Regions from separate parts of the Priestia sp. 179-F W1.4 NHS genome, predicted to be linked through region 2. Evidence: a T-box and tRNA genes for the amino acid it is inferred to sense, from the RefSeq annotation. Region 2 holds a T-box; the other holds one or more tRNA genes.

Region 1 (3,518 bases), on a different contig from region 2:
CAAGCTTAAAACACCGATGCTTGAATTCCGCATTTTTAAATATCCAATGTTTGCTTTATCATCAACGATTTCGATGGTGATCACAATGGCATTATTCTCAGCCATGCTGCTAATGCCAATTTATGTTCAAACGGTACGGGGCATTTCTCCTCTTCATTCAGGATTACTAATGCTTCCAGGTGCGCTGCTAATGGGTGTGATGTCACCGATTACCGGAAAATTATTTGATAAATTCGGAGCGCGTGCATTGGCTGTAACGGGTCTAACGATTACAGCCGTTACGACGTATTTCTTCAGTAACTTAGAGCTTGATACGACCTATACAACGCTCATTACGCTTTACACGCTTCGTATGTTCGGAATGTCTATGGTGATGATGCCGGTTATGACAAACGGATTAAATCAGCTTCCGCAGCGTTTTAATCCGCATGGTACTGCGATGAACAATACGCTTCAACAAGTATCGGGAGCCATTGGTTCGGCTCTTTTAGTAACGGTGATGTCAAACCGTACAGCTACTCATGCAAAAGAGCTCGCTCAAGATGCAATGAGCGGAGCAGGAGCAGCTAATGCAACCGCAGCCGGGGCAGCTCAAATGAAAGAACAGATTGGGATGCAGGCAATGGTACAAGGGATTAACGATGCGTTTGCTGTCTCAGTAGTCCTAGTGGTGGTTGCCTTAATTCTTTCATTCTTCATGAAACGCGCAACGCCGGCAAGTGAAGATGAAGTGATAAAGGAAACAGCAGCACGTGAGCAGTTTGCTAAATAAAAAAATCCCCGCTGAGACAGCGGGGATTTTTTTTAGCTTGTATATCTAAAGCTTAAGCCCATTTTCTTTAATAATTTCCTGTAACCGATGGACGTTTGATCAGCCATAATATGCGCTTCCATCTGCAGGTCTAAAGGCAAGTCTTCAGGTTTTTGGTTTTCAACCATTTCACGGTCTTCGTCAAAGACGCGAAGGTTAAAGTCATACACACCTTCAACGGGAGAATCTTTGTCAAAGTTTCGAGCGATTGGCGCGAATAAACGTGTTTCGCGGGCTGAAATAGGAGAGACTGCATTCATAATCCACAGCTCTGCGCCTTCTGGGAAGTATACTTTTAGCGTAGCTGTAAACGGGGGATAAACATCAAAGACGCGAAGCCATTTAAAATCAGGTGGATTTAAATGCTGCTGTTCTTTGGAATAATTGCTCACGGTGCTCGTATATTCTACATGAAGCCCATAGTCTGTATCGCTTACTTTATATTTAGGCACAAAGGCGTTGTTTCGATCACCAAATGTGTCTGTGTGAACCCAAGCAAAATGAGCTACGTCTAAAAAGCCTTCCATTTGACGACCGGCTGAACCCATGATATCAAAGCTCGGACAAACAATTTGCTGAAAATCAGGGTCCTCCCACGCATCGAAATAAGGCAGGTTATCTTGTTCTCCTGTCAGGGACGTCCACACTAATCCATATCGTTCAATAACTGGATAGACGGCCATACAGAGACGGGGAGAAATGTTGGCGTCAGGGTGAGCTGGAATTGACGTGCATGCGCCGTCCGTTGCGTAGCGGAAGCCGTGGTAAGGACAGACAATTTCATCATCTTCCACCCAGCCCATGCTAAGCGGGGTGCCTCGGTGAACGCATAAATCACGTGCCGCTACAACTTTGTGTGTGGTGCGGTATAAAACTAGATTTACATCTAGTAATTTTACGGACGTTGGTTTTTCTGTTACATCACTGCAGCGTGCGACGGGGTACCAATACTTAGCAAGCGTCGTCCAATCTTCCAGGCTGAACGTGCAGTCTCTTGGGTAGGGAGTTGCCGTTTTTGATTTTGTCATGGTTGGTTGTTGTTCCATCTATTTTCTTCCCTTCTTTTGTAAGCTATTTTACTAAGGGTAATATAAAAAAAGAAAATTCACACAATTTATGTAAGAAGTTCTAACATGAAATATGGAACTTTGTAGAAAGTGCGAATTTCAGAAGACGCAAATTAGAGAATATACCAATAAAAAAATTTAAAAAGCGCTTCCTAAATAAATTTAAACGTGATATAATTTTCCAAGACGCTGGTGTAGCTCAGTAGGTAGAGCACTTGCATGGTAAGCAAGAGGTCGCAGGTTCGATCCCTGTCGCTAGCATACTCAAAAACCTTCTTTCTTGTTGAAAGAAGGTTTTTTTATTTGGATTGGCTTTAAATTTATTCTCCGAATTATTCTTCCCCGCCTTGTGAAAACTTTAACAGTTTGATAGCCTTATTAGGAGGCTGTTAGAAAACATGTATATCTTTTCCACTATGTCTTATGAATCATATTTAGAAATATTCTTAAAAGAATGTTTATTACCTCTAAGTATTGGGTACACGAAACTAGGGGTTAAATTTCAACAGGGAGTGTGAACGATAATTTGATTACGTTTAAGAATGTGTCAAAGCAATATCCAGACGGTACGACCGCCGTGAAAAATATTAATCTAGAAATAAAAGAAGGAGAGTTTTTCGTTTTAATTGGTCCGAGTGGATGTGGAAAAACAACCACCTTAAAAATGATTAACCGTCTTCATGATATTACCGAAGGAGAACTATACATAAAAGATAAGCTCGTATCGGACCACAACATACATGAGCTACGCTGGAACATTGGTTATGTGCTACAGCAGATTGCTCTTTTTCCTCATATGACCATTGCTGAGAATATAGCCATTGTACCGGAGATGAAGCATTGGAAGAAAAACAAAATCAAAACGCGTATTGATGAACTGCTTACCTTGGTAGGACTAGACCCAAAGCAATATCGAAACCGAAAGCCGTCTGAGCTCTCAGGTGGCCAGCAGCAACGTGTAGGTGTAGCACGTGCCCTCGCAGCTGATCCTCCCGTTATTTTAATGGACGAACCCTTTAGTGCCCTCGATCCGTTAAGCCGCGAACAGCTTCAACAAGATGTTATTAGCTTAAAAGAAAAAATCAAAAAAACATTTGTGTTTGTTACGCATGATATGAGCGAAGCCATGACGCTTGGAGATCGTATCTGCCTGATGAAAGATGGGGAAATTGTTCAAGTTGGCACCCCGGAGGAATTCATTCAAAAGCCTAAAAATGAGTTTGTGAAAACATTTATTGGAAATCAAGGAAATACTTTATTTGAGACATTGGATATGTTTGTCAAAGAAAGTGAACAGCCAGACGTAGAACCTACCGAAGAGCTAGCTTCAACCGCCACTGTTCAGCAGGCAATGGACGCCCTTTACGACCATGAAGCAATAGCTGTGAAAAAAGGGAGCAAACGCATTGGCGTTGTAACGCGCAAAACTCTATTAGCGTTTCTTTCTGATAAAACGAAAGAAGGAGGAACGCTGTAATGAATGCACTAAGCGCATTATTAGATCAACGAGGAGATGCCCTGTTTCAAGCTCTTCTTGAACACATTCAAATTTCACTACTGGCTCTTGTGATCGCCGTATTAATTTCAGTGCCGCTTGGACTGTACTTAACGAGGCATGACCGCATTGCTGAACCGATCAT
Region 2 (3,518 bases):
AAGTTAACAGCAAAAGGAAAACAAGTTTTCGAACTTCACGAAAAACTACATAGCAGAAGGAAACGACAATTTTATGATTTAATTGATGATTTCTCTGATGACAAACAAAAAATTATATTAGAGTTCCTTGAAACTATGATTAATAAATTAAGACAAGAATAGACACATTAGGTGCTTTTAGAATGTCAAACATACTTTTATATGGAAAAACTTATTTACAAGGTAGGAGATTTATATGGGACATACAAATACAAAACCTATTTTTATCTTATACGTCGTTTGTATAAGTGCATTTTTTGCATCTTTAAATCAAAATATTTATTCGCCTATTATTCCGTTAATTAAGGATTCATTTGATGTAAGCACAACATTAGTTAATTTAACTGTTTCATTGTTCATCTTTATTACAGCTATTATGCAAATAGTCTACGGGACTATTCTTGACTTTAAAGGAAGTCGTCTTATTCTTCTCCCTAATCTCATACTTACAGTGTTGGCTAGTATTGGGTGTGCTGTTACGAGTAACTTTACATTGTTTCTTGTTTTTCGATCTTTGCAAGCCCTCGGAACCGCAGCCATTCCATTGATTGCAGCTGCTACAATAACGGATCTTTTTGATGGGGAAGAACGTGGTAGTGCTATGGGAACTTATCAAACCTTGTTATCTATTGCTCCTGCAGTAGCTCCTATTTTAGGAGGATTTATAGGAGACCGATACAATTATGATGGTGTTTTCTGGTCATTAGTGGGTATATCTATTCTTTTACTTATTATCAATATGTTGTTTTTTCCTAAAGACCAGAAAAAGCACAAGACAAGCAAGAGGAACGGTCTTCATTTTTACCTTGTAATGGCGAAGGATAAGATGGGAAGTGTATTGTTGTCATTAAGCTTCTTGAACTTTTTGATTTACTTTTCTATCCTGGTTTATCTCCCCGTTTTATTAACAGACCACTACCATCTAAACCTAAAACTTGTTGGCTTGCTTTATCTTCCTATGACGCTAAGCCTTATAGCCGGAAGCCTATTATTCAAATACATTCAAAAGAAGATTTCTCTTATAAATGTATTTACCTTTACTAATTTTTTAATCGCTTTTAGTATTATAGGATTTGGACTCACACATACTGCTTCCTTATCCCTTATGTCACTAAGCCTATTCATTTATGGGATGGGAATTGGTATTTTAACACCTTCCTATGCAACTATATTGACTCATCAATTTGAGCAAAATCGAGCTAGTGCTATGGGAGTATTTAACTTTGTGAGATATATCGGTATGTCTATAGGCCCTCTTGTGTCAGGTACATTACTAGGAGTTTTGAGAAGTGAAATAATGTTCACAATGTTCGGTGTTATGTTTGGTATTATAAGTATCTTTGGATATTTACTAGTGTACAACACAAAAAATATAGATAAAAATAGCCGTACCAATAAGCCATCTTTTTAAATGAAAATATCTAATTAATTACATATTTAGAATTAAGTATTGACATTTACAAATAATATAAATTATAATTCTATTTATTGGAAATGAACATGTTGAGCGTTGAAAAGGACACGAATTATTTTTATATTTCTTTACAGAGAATAGGGCCTTTGGCTGTGAGCCCTTAAGAAAGAGAAATAATTTACCACCTTGGAGCTATTGTGGGGAAATATGTAGATAGAGTAACCTCAATCGGGAAATCCGTTATCTTTTTGAGAATATAACACTTTTAGTGTTTTATAAAATTAGGGTGGTACCACGACCGCACTCGTCCCTGTTAGAGGGATGAGTGCGGTTTTTTATGTTCAAAAATAAATAGATAAGCAACGAAAAGGACATGAATTATTTTTATACTTCTTTGCAGAGAATAGGGTCTTTGGCTGTGAGCCCTTAAGAAAGAGAAATAATTTACCACCTTGGAGCTTTATTAGTGAACTAGTAGTAATTAATAACGTTTGCGACGTTACAGCACCAGAGCCATCGATATATTTATATTGATGGGAATTTGGGTGGTACCACGTGTGAAAACATACTCGTCCCTTACTTAGGGATGAGTATGTTTTTTTTTGACTTTATTTAAATAGGAGAGGTTATCATGAGTAAAGATTTAATTCAAATTCGCTTTTTAGATGGAAATGAGAAAGAATTTTCAAAAGGTATTACATTACATGCTATTGCAGAATCGATTAGTTCTAGCCTAAAGAAGAAAGCCGTTGCCGGTAAAGTAAATGGAGAATTATATGACTTGCATCGATCTATTAATCAAGATGCAGAAATTGAAATCTTAACAGTAGATTCTGAAGAAGGTCTGGAAATTATGAGGCATACAACAGCTCACATACTTGCTCAGGCAGTAAAAAGAGTACATAAGAGTGTAAAATTAGGTGTAGGACCAGTTATTGAAGATGGATTTTATTACGATATGGATCTTTCTACAACGATTGCTTCTAATGAGTTACTACAACTTGAACATGAAATGAAGAAAATTATTAATGAAAATCATCCTATTGAACGTACTGAAGTGACACGCAGTGAAGCTGAAAGAATATTTAGCGAGATAAACGACGAGTTGAAACTCGAATTATTACGTGATATCCCTATGAATGAAACAGTTACGATTTATAAACAAGGGGAATTTTTCGATTTATGTCGAGGCCCACATCTTCCTTCTACTGGAATGGTTAAGGCGTTTAAATTAACAAAAGTATCAGGGGCATACTGGAGAGGTAACAGCGATAACCAAATGTTACAACGTGTATATGGCGTGGCTTTTCGTTCTCAAAAACAGTTAAATGAGTATGTAATGTTTCTAGAAGAAGCAGCTAAAAGAGACCATCGAAAATTGGGAAATGAACTAGAATTATTTATGTTTTCTGATGAAGCACCAGGAATGCCTTTTTATTTAGCTAAAGGACAAATGGTTAAAAATCAGCTGGAGCAGTTCCTGCGATCCGTTCAAGAAAAGCATCATTATGAGGAAGTACGTACTCCTTTTATGATGAATCAACAATTATGGGAAAAGTCTGGTCACTGGGATCATTATAAGGATAATATGTATTTTTCAGAAGTGGATAATGCTAAATTTGCACTAAAGCCCATGAACTGTCCTGGTCATATGCTTATCTTTAAAAATAAGCTCCATTCCTATAGAGATTTACCCATTCGAATGGGAGAATTCGGTCAAGTTCACCGTCACGAATTCAGTGGGGCTCTAAATGGATTATTAAGAGTACGTACGTTTTGTCAGGACGATGCTCATATCTTTGTTACTCCTGAACAAATTGAAAGTGAAATTAAATCGGTCATTGAATTAGTGGATTATATCTACAAAACATTTGGTTTTGAATATAGTATTGAACTTTCAACTCGACCAGAAGACTCAATGGGAGAGGATAGCTTATGGGAACTTGCTGAAAGTTCTTTAGAAAACGTATTAAAAAGTTTGAACTTCAACTATAAAGTTAATGAAGGCGACGGAGCATTTTATGGTCCTAAAATCGATTTTCATATTAAGGATGCTTTAAAAAGA

The links. A T-box is a leader RNA that pairs with one kind of tRNA and senses whether it is charged. The one in region 2 lies ahead of thrS (threonine--tRNA ligase), so its partner is inferred to be a tRNA-Thr.
Region 1: it has a tRNA-Thr gene. The T-box ahead of thrS (threonine--tRNA ligase) is inferred to sense a tRNA for this amino acid. The anticodon was not compared.

What each region holds. Positions count from the first base shown of each region.
Region 1 covers NZ_JBIQFF010000001.1:962,036-965,553, forward strand. The annotation lists gene ACH0CI_RS04910 (DHA2 family efflux MFS transporter permease subunit) at 1-772, shown strand, start outside; gene ACH0CI_RS04915 (aromatic ring-hydroxylating dioxygenase subunit alpha) at 805-1,857, opposite strand; tRNA gene ACH0CI_RS04920 (tRNA-Thr) at 2,067-2,139, shown strand; gene ACH0CI_RS04925 (ABC transporter ATP-binding protein) at 2,405-3,355, shown strand; gene ACH0CI_RS04930 (ABC transporter permease/substrate-binding protein) at 3,355-3,518, shown strand, end outside.
Region 2 covers NZ_JBIQFF010000016.1:4,148-7,665, reverse strand. The annotation lists gene ACH0CI_RS26235 (MarR family transcriptional regulator) at 1-162, shown strand, start outside; gene ACH0CI_RS26230 (MFS transporter) at 236-1,450, shown strand; T-box leader at 1,541-1,768, shown strand; T-box leader at 1,807-2,033, shown strand; gene thrS (threonine--tRNA ligase) at 2,085-3,518, shown strand, end outside.